3 regions of the Citrobacter koseri ATCC BAA-895 genome follow, and region 3 is predicted to be linked to each of the others. Evidence: predicted binding sites of a transcription regulator. Region 3 holds the regulator's gene; each other region holds the start of a gene.

Evidence for each region. Region 3 encodes CRP, which controls carbon source genes, mostly activating them, when cyclic AMP is high. Its sites were predicted from a motif close to ATGTGANNNNNNTCACAT; they were not measured.
Region 1: the regulator CRP is predicted to act here: its motif matches at 1,936-1,953, upstream of focA (formate transporter FocA).
Region 2: the regulator CRP is predicted to act here: its motif matches at 2,160-2,177, upstream of CKO_RS06630 (sugar transporter).

The regions. Positions count from the first base shown of each region.
Region 1 is NC_009792.1:2,005,924-2,011,702, forward strand. It holds gene ycaO (30S ribosomal protein S12 methylthiotransferase accessory factor YcaO) at 1-1,606, shown strand, start outside; gene focA (formate transporter FocA) at 2,012-2,872, shown strand; gene pflB (formate C-acetyltransferase) at 2,924-5,206, shown strand; gene pflA (pyruvate formate lyase 1-activating protein) at 5,398-5,779, shown strand, end outside.
Region 2 is NC_009792.1:1,499,707-1,505,485, forward strand. It holds gene sad (succinate-semialdehyde dehydrogenase) at 1-90, opposite strand, end outside; gene ptrR (putrescine utilization regulator PtrR) at 195-1,061, shown strand; gene CKO_RS06625 (L-lactate dehydrogenase) at 1,143-2,087, shown strand; gene CKO_RS06630 (sugar transporter) at 2,252-3,445, shown strand; gene CKO_RS06635 (MarC family NAAT transporter) at 4,104-4,769, opposite strand; gene marR (multiple antibiotic resistance transcriptional regulator MarR) at 5,020-5,454, shown strand; gene marA (MDR efflux pump AcrAB transcriptional activator MarA) at 5,473-5,779, shown strand, end outside.
Region 3 is NC_009792.1:4,375,688-4,381,466, reverse strand. It holds gene argD (bifunctional acetylornithine/succinyldiaminopimelate transaminase) at 1-657, shown strand, start outside; gene CKO_RS20390 (YccS/YhfK family putative transporter) at 763-2,850, opposite strand; gene crp (cAMP-activated global transcriptional regulator CRP) at 2,902-3,534, opposite strand; gene CKO_RS20375 (OsmC family protein) at 3,842-4,246, shown strand; gene CKO_RS20370 (phosphoribulokinase) at 4,396-5,265, opposite strand; gene CKO_RS20365 (YheU family protein) at 5,319-5,537, opposite strand; gene CKO_RS20360 (hydrolase) at 5,534-5,779, opposite strand, start outside.

The DNA.
Region 1 (5,779 bases), 2.4 Mb from region 3:
GTGCGCGTTGTGCTTTACCAACGGCAAAGGCGCAACCAAAAAAGCCGCGCTGGCTTCCGCGCTGGGTGAATATTTTGAGCGTCTGTCCACCAACTATTTCTTCGCCGATTTCTGGCTGGGTGAAACCATCGCCAATGGCCCGTTCGTGCATTATCCGAATGAAAAATGGTTCCCGCTAACCGATGACGACGCCCTGCCGGAAGGGTTACTGGATGACCGTCTGCGCGCGTTCTACGACCCGGAAAACGAGCTGGCTGGAAGCATGCTTATCGATCTGCAATCCGGTAACGAAGATCGCGGTATCTGCGGCCTGCCGTTTACCCGCCAGTCTGATAATCACACCGTGTATATTCCGATGAACATTATCGGCAACCTGTACGTTTCCAACGGAATGTCGGCTGGTAACACCCGCAACGAAGCGCGTGTGCAGGGTTTGTCTGAAGTGTTCGAACGTCATGTTAAAAACCGCATCATCGCCGAAAGCATTAGCCTACCGGAAATTCCAGCCGATGTGCTGGCACGCTACCCGGCAGTGGTAGAGGCCATCGCTAAGCTGGAGGCGGAAGGTTTCCCAATCTTCGCTTATGACGGCTCGCTGGGCGGTCAGTATCCGGTTATCTGCGTCGTCCTGTTCAACCCGGCCAACGGCACCTGCTTCGCCTCCTTCGGCGCGCATCCTGATTTCGGCGTTGCGCTGGAGCGCACCGTCACCGAGCTGTTGCAGGGCCGTGGGCTGAAAGATCTTGATGTCTTTACCCCGCCAACGTTCGACGACGAAGAAGTGGCTGAACATACTAACCTTGAGACGCACTTCATTGACTCCAGCGGTTTGATCTCCTGGGATCTGTTCAAGCAGGATGCCGACTATCCGTTTGCTGACTGGAGTTTCTCCGGCACTACGGAAGAAGAGTTCGCCACGCTGATGGCAATCTTCAATGCGGAAGATAAAGAGGTCTATATTGCCGACTATGAGCACCTCGGCGTTTATGCCTGCCGCATTATTGTGCCGGGCATGTCTGATATTTATCCGGCAGAAGATCTGTGGCTCGCCAACAACAGCATGGGCAGCCATCTGCGCGAAACCCTCCTCGCCCTGCCGGGCAGCGCATGGGAGAAAGAGGCTTACCTCAATCTGATTGAACAATTAGATGAAGAAGGCTTTGATGACTTTACCCGCGTGCGCGAGTTACTTGGCCTGGCGACAGGCCCGGATAATGGCTGGTATACCCTGCGCATCGGTGAGCTTAAAGCAATGCTGGCGCTGGCTGGCGGCGATCTGGAGCAGGCGCTGATCTGGACAGAGTGGACGATGGAATTCAACGCCTCCATCTTTAGCGCTGAACGTGCGAACTACTACCGCTGTCTGCAAACGCTGCTGCTTCTGGCGCAGGAAGAAGACCGCGAACCGCTGCAATACCTGAATGCTTTCGTTCGGATGTATGGCGCCGAAGCTGTTGAAGCGGCCAGCGCGGCACTGAGCGGCGAAGCGGCATTTTATGGGCTGCAAGCGGTTGATAGCGATCTGCATGCTTTCGCATCACATCAGTCTCTGCTGAAAGCCTATGAGAAATTGCAGCGCGCCAAGGCCGCTCACTGGTCAAAATAGAAGCGAATAACCTACTGTAGGTAGGTTTAAACAATCGACTGAGCTATATTACGGGGCGCTTTATGCGCCCTGTTTTTTTATTTTTTTGGCAAACGAAAATAAATGTAATAACAAGGTTAAATATTGGTAGTTGATATTACAGATATTAATGTGCTGGTGTTACTTTATTTGCCAATTACTCCATTTTAATTAACTGCCATCGGGGAGGCTCAGCGAAAAAATTCAACTCACTTTATAATTTTTAAAATTTATTTTTATTTGGATAATCAAATATTTACACCGCAATCGCGTAAAAACCACGCATCTTGCGGGCCTATAAGCCAGGCGAGATATGATCTATATCAAATTCTCATCTATAATGCTTTGTTAGTATCTCGTCGCCGACTTAATAAAGAGAGAGTTAGTGTGAAAGCTGACAACCCTTTTGATCTATTACTCCCTGCTGCAATGGCCAAAGTGGCCGAAGAGGCAGGTGTCTATAAAGCAACGAAACATCCGCTGAAGACTTTCTATCTGGCGATTACCGCGGGTGTGTTCATTTCCATTGCCTTTGTTTTCTATATCACCGCCACAACCGGTACAGGCACAATGCCTTTTGGTATGGCGAAACTGGTTGGAGGCATCTGCTTCTCGCTGGGGCTGATTCTCTGTGTTATCTGCGGCGCAGATCTTTTCACATCAACAGTGCTGATTGTTGTCGCGAAAGCGAGCGGCCGAATCACATGGGGCCAACTGGCAAAAAACTGGCTCAACGTTTATTTTGGTAACCTGATCGGTTGTCTGCTCTTTGTGTTGTTGATGTGGCTTTCCGGCGAGTATATGACCGCCAACGGCGGATGGGGGCTTAACGTCCTGCAAACCGCCGACCACAAGATGCATCATACTTTTATTGAAGCTGTCTGCCTGGGTATCCTGGCTAACCTGATGGTTTGCCTGGCCGTGTGGATGAGCTACTCGGGCCGTAGCCTGATGGACAAAGCGTTTATCATGGTATTGCCCGTCGCCATGTTTGTTGCCAGCGGTTTTGAGCACAGCATCGCAAACATGTTTATGATTCCGATGGGGATTGTAATCCGTGACTTCGCCACACCGGAATTCTGGGCCGCAGTGGGCTCCAGTCCGGAAAGTTTTTCTCACCTGACCGTGATGAATTTCATCACCGATAACCTGATTCCGGTCACAATCGGTAACATTATCGGCGGCGGTTTATTGGTCGGGTTGACATACTGGGTCATTTACCTGCGTGGCGACGATCATCATTGCTGATGAGCGTTATACGCAGTAAATAAAAAATCCACTTAAGAAGGTAGGTGTTACATGTCCGAGCTTAATGAAAAGTTAGCCACAGCCTGGGAAGGTTTTACCAAAGGTGACTGGCAGAATGAAGTAAACGTCCGTGACTTCATTCAGAAAAACTACACTCCGTACGAGGGTGATGAGTCCTTCCTGGCTGGCGCGACGAATGCGACCACTGCACTGTGGGACAGCGTAATGGAAGGCGTTAAACAGGAAAACCGCACTCACGCGCCTGTTGACTTTGACACCTCCGTTGCTTCTACCATCACTTCTCACGACGCTGGCTACATCAATAAAGCGCTTGAGAAAATCGTTGGTCTGCAAACTGAAGCTCCGCTGAAACGTGCGATCATCCCGTTCGGTGGTATCAAAATGGTTGAAGGTTCCTGCAAAGCGTACAATCGCGAGCTGGACCCAATGCTGAAAAAAATCTTCACCGAATACCGCAAAACCCACAACCAGGGTGTATTCGATGTTTATACCAAAGACATTCTGAACTGCCGTAAATCTGGTGTTCTGACTGGTCTGCCAGATGCGTATGGCCGTGGCCGTATCATCGGTGACTACCGTCGCGTTGCGCTGTACGGTATCGACTTCCTGATGAAAGACAAATACGCCCAGTTCGTCTCTTTGCAGTCTGACCTGGAAAACGGCGTAAACCTGGAAGCGACTATCCGTCTGCGTGAAGAAATTGCTGAACAGCACCGCGCGCTGGGTCAGATCAAAGAGATGGCGGCTAAATATGGCTGCGATATCTCTGGTCCGGCTACCAACGCTCAGGAAGCTATCCAGTGGACCTACTTCGGCTACCTGGCCGCTGTTAAGTCTCAGAACGGTGCAGCAATGTCCTTCGGTCGCGTATCCACCTTCCTGGATGCGTACATTGAACGTGATATCAAAGCAGGCAAAATCACCGAACAAGACGCACAGGAAATGATTGACCACCTGGTCATGAAACTGCGTATGGTTCGCTTCCTGCGTACGCCGGAATACGATGAACTGTTCTCTGGCGACCCGATTTGGGCAACTGAATCTATCGGCGGTATGGGCGTTGACGGCCGTACTCTGGTTACCAAAAACAGCTTCCGCTTCCTGAACACCCTGTACACCATGGGTCCGTCTCCTGAGCCGAACATCACCGTTCTGTGGTCTGAAAAACTGCCGCTGAACTTCAAGAAATTCGCCGCTAAAGTGTCCATCGACACCTCTTCTCTGCAATACGAGAACGATGACCTGATGCGTCCAGACTTCAACAACGATGACTACGCTATTGCTTGCTGCGTAAGCCCGATGGTTGTTGGTAAACAAATGCAGTTCTTCGGTGCGCGTGCAAACCTGGCGAAAACCATGCTGTACGCAATCAACGGCGGCGTTGATGAAAAACTGAAAATGCAGGTTGGTCCTAAATCTGAACCGATCAAAGGCGACGTTCTGAACTTCGACGAAGTGATGGACCGCATGGATCACTTCATGGACTGGCTGGCTAAACAGTATGTCACCGCGCTGAACGTTATCCACTACATGCACGACAAGTACAGCTACGAAGCCTCTCTGATGGCGCTGCACGACCGTGACGTTATCCGCACCATGGCGTGTGGTATCGCAGGTCTGTCCGTTGCTGCTGACTCCCTGTCTGCAATCAAATATGCGAAAGTTAAACCGATTCGTGACGAAGACGGCCTGGCTGTAGACTTCGAAATCGAAGGCGAATACCCGCAGTTTGGTAACAACGACTCTCGCGTTGATGACATGGCGGTTGACCTGGTAGAACGTTTCATGAAGAAAATTCAGAAACTGACCACTTACCGTGGCGCTATCCCGACTCAGTCTGTTCTGACCATCACTTCTAACGTTGTGTATGGTAAGAAAACCGGTAACACCCCAGACGGTCGTCGTGCTGGCGCGCCGTTCGGACCGGGTGCTAACCCAATGCACGGCCGTGACCAGAAAGGTGCTGTTGCCTCTCTGACCTCCGTTGCAAAACTGCCGTTTGCTTACGCTAAAGATGGTATCTCTTACACCTTCTCTATCGTTCCGAACGCTCTGGGTAAAGACGACGAAGTACGTAAAACCAACCTGGCGGGTCTGATGGATGGTTACTTCCACCACGAAGCGTCCATCGAAGGTGGTCAGCACCTGAACGTGAACGTGATGAACCGTGAAATGCTGCTGGACGCGATGGAACACCCGGAAAAATATCCGCAGCTGACCATCCGTGTATCAGGTTACGCAGTACGTTTTAACTCCCTGACGAAAGAACAACAGCAGGACGTTATTACTCGTACCTTCACTCAGACCATGTAATTGGGTTTTGACTGAAATCGTACTGTAAAAAGCGTACAATAAAGGCTCCACGTAAGTGGGGCCTTTTTAACAACTAAGTCTCTTTCGCCAGCTATCTATACTCAATGGATGACTGCCAAAACAGACTCGACACAGTTAATAACTGTGCACTAACACGGCCCCGGATGGGCCACATCTGGAGAAACACCGCAATGTCAGTTATTGGTCGCATTCACTCCTTTGAATCCTGTGGCACCGTTGACGGCCCGGGCATCCGCTTTATTACATTCTTCCAGGGCTGTCTGATGCGATGCCTGTATTGCCATAACCGCGACACCTGGGATACGCATGGCGGCAAAGAAGTTACCGTTGAAGATCTGATGAAAGAGGTCGTCACCTACCGCCACTTTATGAACGCATCCGGCGGCGGCGTAACGGCTTCCGGCGGCGAAGCGATCTTACAGGCAGAGTTTGTTCGCGACTGGTTCCGCGCCTGTAAGAAAGAAAGCATCCATACCTGTCTTGATACCAACGGCTTTGTTCGCCGCTACGATCCGGTCATCGATGAACTGCTGGAAGTCACCGACCTGGTGA
Region 2 (5,779 bases), 1.8 Mb from region 3:
ATCATCAGCGCTGGCCCACGGCATCATCGCCAGTGTTTCACCGGTTGTCGGGTCCACGGAAATCGCATGTGTAGCAGGTGTCATCGTCATCGGTTTGTCTCTCTACGTTGCGGGATATGCCTGCATAATGGGCGCATTTACTCTTTCTGAAAAATGAATAATATTAAGCACTGCGTTCACAAAAAGAGAAAACTATGGATCTGACTCAGCTGGAAATGTTCAATGCCGTGGCCGAAACCGGCAGTATTACGCAGGCGGCGGCGAAGGTGCATCGCGTCCCGTCGAACCTCACTACGCGAATCCGCCAGCTTGAGGCCGATCTTGGCGTGGATCTGTTTATTCGTGAAAGTCAGCGGCTGCGCCTTTCTCCCGCCGGACATAACTTTCTGCGCTACAGCCAGCAGATCCTGGCGCTGGTTGATGAAGCGCGAATGGTGGTCGCCGGTGATGAACCTCAGGGACTGTTTTCACTCGGCGCGCTGGAAAGCACCGCAGCGGTACGCATCCCGGCCACGCTTGCCGGGTACAATCAGCGTTACCCCAAAATCCAGTTCGCCCTCTCTACCGGGCCTTCCGGGACAATGCTCGAAGGCGTTCTGGAAGGCAGACTTAACGCAGCGTTTGTTGATGGCCCGATTACTCATCCGGGTCTTGAAGGTATGCCGGTATACCGTGAAGAGATGATGATTGTCGCCCCTCATGGGCATTCCCCCGTACGGCGGGCAAAAGACGTGAATGGCAGCAATATCTACGCCTTTCGCGCAAACTGCTCTTATCGCCGTCACTTTGAAAGCTGGTTTCATGCCGATCGCGCGATGCCCGGCACCATTCATGAAATGGAGTCGTACCACGGCATGCTGGCGTGCGTTATCGCCGGAGCGGGCATCGCGCTGATCCCTCGTACCATGCTGGAAAGTATGCCCGGGCATCATCAGGTTGAAGCCTGGCCGTTGAGCGAAGAGTGGCGATGGCTGGACACCTGGCTTGTGTGGCGTCGCGGAGCAATGACCCGTCAACTGGACACGTTTATCGCCCTGCTGAATCCGTCCTCGCAGCCATAGCATTATCCTATGGGTTTGGGGCTACGCCTGCCGGGAGAAGCGTTTTATACTGCGCAAGACGAAAACGGATATGGAACAGTCATGAACACCAAAGCGCGTAAAGTGATGATCATTGGGGCAGGTAATGTTGGCGCATCAGCAGCTTACGCTCTGCTCAATCAGAATATTTGTGAAGAGCTGATTCTGGTCGATTTAAACAGAGATCGTTCGGAAGGCCATGCTTTGGATCTCGCTGATGCAGCGGCCTACATGCCGGGGATGATGACCATTTCCACCCGGGAGGCGCATGAATGCGCCGATGTCGATATCGCCGTGATTACCGTTTCCGGCGGCGCATTAAAACCAGGGCAAACACGGCTTGATGAGCTGAACAACACCGCGCGGATCGTCCAAAAGATCGTGCCGGAAATGATGGATGGCGGCTTTAACGGCATCTTTCTTATCGCCACCAATCCTTGCGATATCATTACCTGGCAGGTATGGACGCTATCAGGCCTGCCGCGCAGCCAGGTAATCGGCACTGGCGTCTGGCTGGACACCACCCGTTTACGGCGCGCGCTGGCGCAGGAACTGGATATCGGCGCGCAAAGCATCGATGCCTTTATTCTGGGAGAGCATGGCGATACGCAATTCCCGGTCTGGTCCCACTCCTCCGTCTACGGTTCTCCGATTGCGGACGTTTATCAACGTCGTACGGGTAAAATCCTGGACGTCGAGGCGATGGCGGAAAAAGTGCGCAAACATGGGTTTGAAATCTATAACCGCAAAGGCTGCACTGAATATGGTATTGCCGGAACCATTGCGGAAATTTGCCGGAACGTCTTCACCGGAAGCCATCGGGCGCTGGCCATCTCCTGCGTACTGGAGGGGGAATACGGCGTTGACGGCGTCGCCATCGGCGTACCGGCGGTGCTGACTCAAAGCGGTGTTCAACAAATTATCGAATTACAGTTAGCCGATGATGAGCTGGCGAAATTCAGATACTCTGCCGAAGTCATCAAAGCGAATATCGCAAAACTCCCCTGAATACGGTGTCCGGGATGATTTCCATACCCGGACGCCATTTCGTTTGTTTCATCAATCGGCTCATCAACGATAATGAGACATACATCACAAAATGATTGTATTTTCGCCAGCAAACGTTTTAAGATCGTGACCTCGCCTTTTCGCAACTAACCCGATTTACTCTTATGACAACAAACACTGTTTCCCGCAAGGTCGCGTGGCTACGGGTAGTTACGCTTGCTATTGCCGCTTTTATTTTCAATACCACAGAGTTTGTCCCTGTTGGCTTACTGTCGGACATCGCCCGGAGCTTTGCTATGCCGACCGCACAGGTCGGGATTATGCTGACGATCTATGCCTGGGTTGTGGCGCTGATGTCGTTGCCCTTTATGTTGCTGACCAGCCAGGTTGAGCGGCGTAAGCTGCTAATCTGCCTGTTTGTTCTCTTCATTGCCAGCCATGTGCTCTCCTTCCTGGCATGGAATTTTACCGTGCTGGTAATCAGCCGCATCGGGATCGCGTTTGCACACGCCGTCTTCTGGTCTATTACCGCTTCGCTGGCCATTCGCCTTGCGCCGCCAGGCAAACGTGCGCAGGCACTGAGTCTGATCGCCACCGGAACCGCGCTGGCGATGGTTCTGGGGCTGCCTATCGGGCGTATCGTTGGTCAATACTTCGGCTGGCGAACAACGTTCTTCGCCATTGGTATAGGGGCGTTAATCACGCTGGTATGCCTGATCAAACTGCTGCCGAAATTGCCCAGCGAACATTCTGGGTCACTAAAAAGTCTGCCGCTGCTGTTCCGTCGCCCGGCGCTAATGAGTATTTATTTACTGACGGTCGTAGTGGTCACCGCACACTATACGGCATACAGCTATATTGAACCGTTTGTACAAACGGTGGCGGGTCTGAGCGCAAACTTTGCCACGGTATTACTGCTGATCCTCGGCGGCGCCGGGATTATCGGCAGCGTGGTATTCGGCAAACTGGGTAATCAGTACGCCTCGCCGCTTATCAGCATTGCCATTATGCTGCTGGTGATTTGCCTGATGCTCCTGCTGCCCGCAGCAGACAGCGAAAGCCATCTTGCCGTGCTGAGTATTTTCTGGGGCATCGCCATTATGGTGATAGGCCTGGGGATGCAGGTGAAAGTCCTGGCACTGGCGCCGGACGCCACCGATGTGGCAATGGCGCTGTTCTCAGGCATTTTTAATATTGGCATTGGCGCTGGCGCATTGGTGGGGAATCAGGTGAGTTTACACTGGTCGATGTCCACTATTGGCTACGTCGGCGCAGTGCCAGCCCTGGCGGCGCTGGTGTGGTCGATCATTATCTTTCGCCGCTGGCCTGTTTCGCTGGAAGAGCAGCCGCAGCATTGAAGTAAAACCCCAATAAAATGACTTTTTTATAAAGGGCCAGAGCAGGTAAGTTCTGGCCCTTTACTCGTTTCTTATCAATGTTACTTAATGAACGATAAGATCAGTTGCAATGATGCAACGATGAACTCAAGAACCACAATAATCGTGCTTAAGATATTCACCACGCTTTCTTCCTCTTAAAGAGGAATGCGATTACTCCGGCTTAGCCTCTCCTTGCCCGTCCACCGAAGATCAAGTGTGTTAAGTTTGGTTTATCGCATTCCTGGCCCAGGCGCTCGCAGGTACCACCCCGTAAGCCAGGACTTAGAAACTTTTTTTGCACAGGAGCAAAAGCCAGTAAAACGATAATCAACACACCTGCGCAGTATAACCTTCCCCGAAAAACGCATCAACACAATGATTTTTATACATTAATTCACAGGGTGTATATAAAAACATAAATAATTCAGCACCGAATATAAGACGGCTTAGCGATGTAATCATTAACGGTTAGATTTGTATGATGGCCTGATGTGGCGTAAGATAATGCGCGTGTTAAGTTTGGTTTATCGCACTTTTTATAAGTGCTGAAGCCTTTCCTTAATTAATGACTGGCTTCAAAAATAAAAACCACCGCTACCAACGGTGGTTTTTATTTTTTCAGGGCAACACATGTCACTTAATGGTAAGTCTTAATAATTTCCAGCACGCCGTTAATGATAAACTGCACGCCCATACAGACCAGTAAGAAGCCCATCAGGCGGGAAATAGCTTCAATTCCCCCCTTGCCGACCAGGCGCATAATCGCCCCTGAGCTGCGCAGAGAACCCCACAGAATCACTGACACCGCCAGAAAAATAAGCGGTGGCGCCACCAGAATAACCCAGCCGGGAAAATCGACGCCGTGACGTACGGTAGAGGCCGAACTGATGATCATCGCGATCGTCCCCGGCCCAGCGGTGCTCGGCATCGCCAGCGGAACAAAAGCAATATTGGCGGAAGGCTCATCCTCCAGCTCTTCTGACTTGCTTTTCGCCTCCGGCGATTCGTGCGCCTTCTGCTGCGGGAACAACATCCGAAAGCCGATAAAGGCGACAATCAGCCCACCCGCAATGCGCAAACCGGGGATGGAAATTCCAAAGGTGTTCATCACCAGTTGACCGGCGTAATACGCAACCATCATGATGGCGAACACATACACGGAGGCCATCAGCGACTGACGGTTACGCTCCGCGCTGTTCATATTACCGGCCAGGCCTAAAAACAACGCCACCGTGGTTAGCGGGTTCGCCAAAGGCAGCAGGACAACCAGCCCAAGCCCTATCGCTTTAAACAAATCCATCATAATGCCATCTCTTCCCCATCAAGCTCGTTGTAAGCGGCAAGTATAAAGGGAAAACGCGGCGTTTCGCCATTAAGCATTCATTATGCCGAATAAGCATAACCAGTAATTATTATTAATAAATTACCCCGTGATGCAGCCCCTGCACTGACGCGTTTTAGCAAATCGTGGCATCCCCTTATTCATTCGATTGACTTATATTTGCCTGGGCAATAGTATCTGCCGTGACTAACTACTTGCCGGGGCAACCATTGTGAAAAGCACCAGTGACCTATTCAACGAAATCATCCCGCTGGGTCGCTTGATCTACATGGTCAATCAGAAAAAAGATCGTCTGTTGAACGACTATCTGTCGCCGCTGGATATCACCGCATCGCAGTTTAAGGTGCTCTGTTCTATCCGTTGCGCGGTATGCATTACCCCGGTCGAGCTGAAGAAAGTGCTGTCTGTCGATCTCGGCGCATTGACGCGCATGCTTGATCGGCTGGTCTGTAAAGGCTGGATCGAAAGACTGCCAAATCCACATGACAAACGCGGCGTGCTGGTGAAGCTCACCGAACACGGCGCGGCAATTTGTGAGCAATGTCATCAGTTAGTAGGACAAGACCTGCACCAGGAACTAACAAAAAACTTAACGGCGGATGAAGTGGCAACACTTGAGCTTTTGCTTAAGAAAATCCTGCCGTAAACAGAAAGAGGTATGACGATGTCCAGACGCAATACTGACGCTATTACCATTCATAGCATTTTGGACTGGATCGAAGATAACCTGGAATCGCCGCTCTCACTGGAAAAAGTGTCAGAGCGTTCAGGTTACTCCAAATGGCACCTGCAACGGATGTTTAAAAAAGAGACCGGTCACTCATTAGGCCAGTACATCCGCAGTCGCAAAATGACTGAAATAGCCCAGAAATTAAAAGAAAGTAACGAGCCGATCCTGTACCTGGCGGAACGTTATGGCTTTGAGTCACAGCAGACGCTGACCCGGACATTTAAAAACTATTTCGACGTTC
Region 3 (5,779 bases):
TGCGCGGTGGTGGTGGAGCCGATCCAGGGAGAAGGCGGCGTCACCGCCGCAACGCCAGCGTTTCTGCAAGGCCTGCGCGAGCTGTGCGATCGGCATCAGGCGCTGCTGGTGTTTGATGAAGTTCAGTGTGGTATGGGGCGCACCGGCGATCTGTTCGCCTATATGCACTACGGCGTGACGCCGGATATTCTTACCAGTGCGAAAGCGCTGGGCGGCGGCTTCCCGGTCAGCGCTATGCTGACCACGCAGGAGATTGCGTCCGCGTTCCACGTTGGGTCGCACGGTTCCACCTACGGCGGCAACCCGTTGGCCTGCGCTGTTGCCGGGGCCGCGTTCGATATCATCAATACGTCTGACGTGCTGAGCGGTGTTCAGACTAAACGCGAGCGGTTTGTTCAGCATTTGCAGAAGATTGACGAGCAGTATGACATTTTCAGCGATATTCGCGGCATGGGGCTGTTGATTGGCGCGGAACTGAAGCCGCAGTACAAAGGTCGGGCGCGGGATTTCCTTTACGCTGGCGCGCATGAAGGCGTTATGGTGCTGAATGCCGGGCCGGATGTCATGCGCTTTGCCCCGTCGCTGGTGGTGGAAGAGGCGGATATTGACGAAGGGATGCAGCGTTTTGCGCAGGCGGTGGCGAAAGTGGCTGGCTGATTGCCGGATGGCGCTACGCTTATCCGGCCTACAAATCGCGTTTTCCCTGTAGGCCGGATAAGGCGCTTGCGCCGCCATCCGGCAAACAACAAACAGCAAACAACGTCAACCCTTCATATCCCGTAACCGGCGACTAAGCCAGATGCCGTGATGCGGGCGCTGGCGCCATGCCACTGACGAAATGGTGTGCATGGTATTCAGGTGCCCCAGCACGCGTTGCAGATGCTGTTCCAGCGTGCTGAGCGGCCCGTGGGAGAGCATCTCCGATGACTCCAGAATATTCACATCCCCGGAACCGCCCGGCGCGTCATACTCCAGCCGCTGCTGACAGCGCTGGAGCGCAATTTCGCAGGATTCCAGATAGCGCTGCGCCAGATCCGGCGTCAGCATCGTATGCTCGCGCGCCAGCGTGGTCATGGCGTTGACGTGCTCAACGATAAACTGGCTGTGCGTTACCCACAGTTTCATATCTTCCAGATAGTGCGTGTTAAACCCCGGTTCCTGCATCGCCTGATTCAGCGAGTTAAACAGCGTATTGTGCGCCTGGTTCACCCGCATTCGCTGGTACGCCAGCGGCGTTGGCTGCGGGTCGTTGCTGAGGATCAGCCGAATGGCCTCCTGGTCCGCTTCCAGCGCGTCGTGGGCATTCTTACGCAAAAGGCCGCTTTGCCACTGCGGCCAGAGCCAGACCATCCCGCCAAAAGCAATCAGGCAGCCAATGACCGTATCAATAAATCGCGGCACGATGAACTGTTCGCCGTTGAGCGTCAGCAGTTGCAGGGTATAGACCGCCGTCACCGTAAAGCCAACCGTCGCCCAGCCGTAGTTTTTGCGAATGGTCAGATAGCTCACCAGCGTAATGATCAGCATTAATGCCAGCGTGTAGCCTTCAGGAATGCGAAAGTGCAACGTGACGCCCGCCACCACCAGACCGGCCAGCGTACCCGCTGAACGGTGCAGAATGCGTACGCGCGTCGCGCCGTAGCCGTTTTGCGTGACGAACAGGATGGTCATCAGAATCCAGTACGGCTTGGGCAGATGTAAGGCGCTGCCCATCAGACTGGCGATACTTAACATGACGCTGATTCGCCCGGCGTTGCGCAGCGCGGGCGATTTAAACGATAAATAGCTTTTCAGCGCGGGCAGCAGCGGCAGGCGACGCTGTTTATCAGCCATCAGGTCGCGTGCGTACAGCGGACGCTGAGTGCGTAATACGCGGGCAATACGGCTAAAGTGCCAGTAGCAAAACTGCCCGACAGGGTTTTCCGGGTGCTGATTGGCGATTTTTTCCAGCGCGCCAGTCTGCTTCTCCATCGAAAAACGGCTGGGCAGACGGTGATACAGGATGTCATCCGCGATGATGCGCAGGCGGGCAGCGACGGTTTGCGCATTCCAGCGAATAACCTGTTCCGCGTGGCTGCGCTCCACCAGCTTCTGAACCTCCTCCGGCTGATGCAAACTAACGGAGATATGCTCCTGTAAGTCCAGCGCTTCCTGGAAGGCGCGCAGCAGGCGCTTGTAGTCATTATTGTGCTGGGCCGACAGCATGTGCATCTGCTGGTAACACTGGGTAATGAGATCTACCGCTTTCTGCTGGCGCACCAGCAGAGGCGGCAGCGCTTTTTCTGGATCGATATGCTGCGTGAGCAGGCTGTATTTGGCCTCGCAATAGTCGGCCAGCTCGCGATACAGCAGGCTGAGCGACTCGCGCAGCGGCTGTTCGCGCCACAGCCAGAACCAGAACCAGTTAAACAGCCCATACCATAGCGTGCCGAGCGCATAGATGAGCAGCGGCTCCCAGACCGGCATGTTCCCCGCCAGGCTTAGCGTGAAAATGGCGGCAATCAGTGAAGCGGGCAGCAGCCTTGCATGCAGCGGGCTGATTTCTGCCGTGACGCCGAGCAGCAGCGTCAGCCCGGTGAGGATCAGCGGCAGGGGGATGTCGCGCGCCAGCAGCAGTTGTGTAATCAGGCTGCATCCGGCAAACAGCGATCCGCCGATGATTAAGCGTTTGAAAAAGCGTTTATGCGGGGTATCAAGACCGGCAATATTGCAGCAGGCGGGAACGAGCGAGAACAGCAGTCCCAGGTGCAACTGGCCGATGATCAGGCCGATAGCCACAGGCAGGCACAGCACCAGCGTTTGCCGTAGTGCGTAGTTGATCTCAGGATGGTAAATCAGTCTTCGCCACATCGGTGCAAACAAAAATGGCGCATTACCCGGTAATGCGCCATTCCGACGGGATTAACGTGTGCCGTAGACGACGATGGTCTTACCGTGAGCGGAGATCAGATTCTGATCTTCGAGCATTTTCAGAATACGCCCCACGGTTTCACGGGAGCAGCCAACGATCTGGCCGATCTCCTGACGGGTGATTTTGATCTGCATGCCATCCGGGTGAGTCATCGCGTCAGGTTGTTTCGCCAGGTTCAGCAGGGTCTGAGCGATACGGCCCGTTACGTCGAGGAAGGCGAGGTTACCGACTTTCTCAGATGTCACTTGCAGACGGCGAGCCATCTGGGAAGACAGGCGCATCAGAATATCCGGGTTTACCTGGATCAACTGACGGAATTTCTTGTAAGAAATTTCAGCGACTTCACAGGCCGTTTTGGCACGTACCCAGGCACTGCGTTCCTGACCTTCTTCAAACAGGCCCAGTTCGCCAATAAAATCGCCCTGATTCAGATAAGAAAGGATCATTTCTTTCCCTTCTTCATCTTTGATCAACACTGCCACTGAGCCTTTAACGATGTAGTACAACGTTTCCGCTTTTTCACCCTGGTGAATCAGCGTGCTCTTCGATGGGTACTTATGAATGTGGCAATGAGACAAGAACCATTCGAGAGTCGGGTCTGTTTGCGGTTTGCCAAGCACCATGCGCGGTTATCCTCTGTTATAAGCTGTCTCCAGAGCCAGAACACGACACTGCCTCTGGGTTTGCAAAAATAGGTTTCCCGAATTCCTGGGAAGGGGGCTGTCGAAAATGTACTGCAGCCTGAATGTGATGTCCTCTGCATACATGCAGTACGTCAATGTATTACTGTAGCATCCCGACTGTTTTAGCATAGCTTTCGCCGTGTGTCTCCTGGTGTCTCGCTTCAGCATGACGCAGGTCGCCTTCCGTTGCGAGATTTGTTATGTGCGCGTAATCTGTCAGGAAAATTGACACATTGGAGTTCCGAATATGCAAGCGCGTGTAAAGTGGGTTGAAGGGTTAACCTTTCTGGGAGAGTCTGCCTCCGGCCACCAGGTTTTAATGGATGGCAACTCCGGTGATAAAGCGCCAAGCCCGATGGAAATGGTGCTGATGGCCGCAGGCGGTTGTAGCGCAATCGACGTGGTTTCTATTTTGCAGAAAGGGCGTCAGGATGTGACGAATTGCGAAGTGAAGCTGACGTCCGAACGTCGTGAAGAAGCGCCGCGCCTGTTTACGCATATCAATCTGCATTTCATTGTGACCGGCAATGACCTGAAAGACGCGGCGGTTGCGCGGGCGGTCGATCTTTCGGCTGAGAAGTATTGCTCAGTGGCGCTGATGCTAGAAAAAGCGGTGAATATTACCCATTCGTATGAAGTGATTGCGGCGTGATGCCGGTTGCCTGATGGCGCTTCGCTTATCAGGCCTACGAATTCGCACCCTGTAGGCCGGATAAGGCGCCAGCCGCCATCCGGCATATATCAAACGCACCCTGTAGGCCGGATAAGGCGTCAGCCGCCATCCGGCAAACATCGAACAGATTATTCGATCTTCTTCCCTTCCATCAGTCGCTGAACCAGCGGCAACATGATCAGCTCCATCGCCAGCCCCATTTTGCCGCCCGGCACCACGAGCGTATTGATATGGGAAATAAACGACCCCTGCAACATCGCCAGCAGCCACGGGAAATCAATCCCTTCCAGATTTCTGAAATGAATGACCACAAAACTTTCGTCCAGCGAAGGAATGCCTTTCGCGGCGAAGGGATTGGAAGTGTCAACGGTGGGCACGCGCTGGAAGTTAATGTGGGTGCGGGAAAACTGCGGCGTAATGAAATTAATGTAGTCATCCATTGAGCGGACAACGGAATCCATCACCGCCTCGCGGGAGTGGCCGCGCTCGCTGGTATCGCGAATCAGTTTTTGAATCCACTCCAGGTTGACGATCGGCACCACGCCGACCAGCAGATCGACATGACGCGCGACATCATGCTGCGGCGTTACCACGCCGCCGTGCAGCCCTTCGTAAAACAGCACATCGGTGGGTTCCGGCAGCGGCTGCCACGGGGTAAACGTCCCTGGCACCTGATTCCACGGCACGGCCTCATCGTAGGTATGAAGATACTTACGCGCCTGGCCTTTGCCCGTCTGTCCGTATTCAATAAAGGTTTGTTCCAGCAGGCTGAAGTCGTTGGCTTCAGGGCCGAAATAGCTGATATGCCGCCCGGCGTCGCGCGCTTTGCGGATCGCCATGTCCATTTCGGGGCGTGTGTAACGATGAAAACTGTCGCCTTCCACCTCGGCTGCGCGCAGATTTAACTGCGCGAAAATTTTTCGAAACGCGAGGCTGGTGGTCGTGGTCCCCGCGCCGCTGGACCCTGTTACCGCAATCACCGGATGTTTGGCAGACATAACAACTCCATGAATCAACAAAAGTTTTAGTATAGTCGGCCGTCAGCGGCGGATTATTCGCGAAACTGTTCACGCGGCATAATGTTGACCGTCTCGTGCAGTTCAGACCACACCAGAACAGCTTCTCCGCACTGTAGCTGTCGTTTGACGTCGGCGACCTTTTGCTCAAGCGAACGTTCATGTTCACCATAATCGGTGCCTTCACGCAACACAAAGCTTTCGATCAAATTGTCCAGCGTCTCAGAAGACAGCTCTTGCCAGGGGATCATCATGATGACGCCTCCAGATACGTTGTCAGCCAGTCGGGAATCCGCGACTCCAGCCACATTTCCGGGCGACGCAGCGTCCCGCCGATAAATCCAACATGCCCGCCATGCTCGGTGAGCTGATACTCCACCAGCGGCGGCAGATTTTCCGGTTTCGGGATCACATGATGATCCATAAACGGATCGTCTTTCGCGTGGATGATGAGCGTCGGTTTGGCGATCTGGTTGAGCATCGGCATGGCGCTACA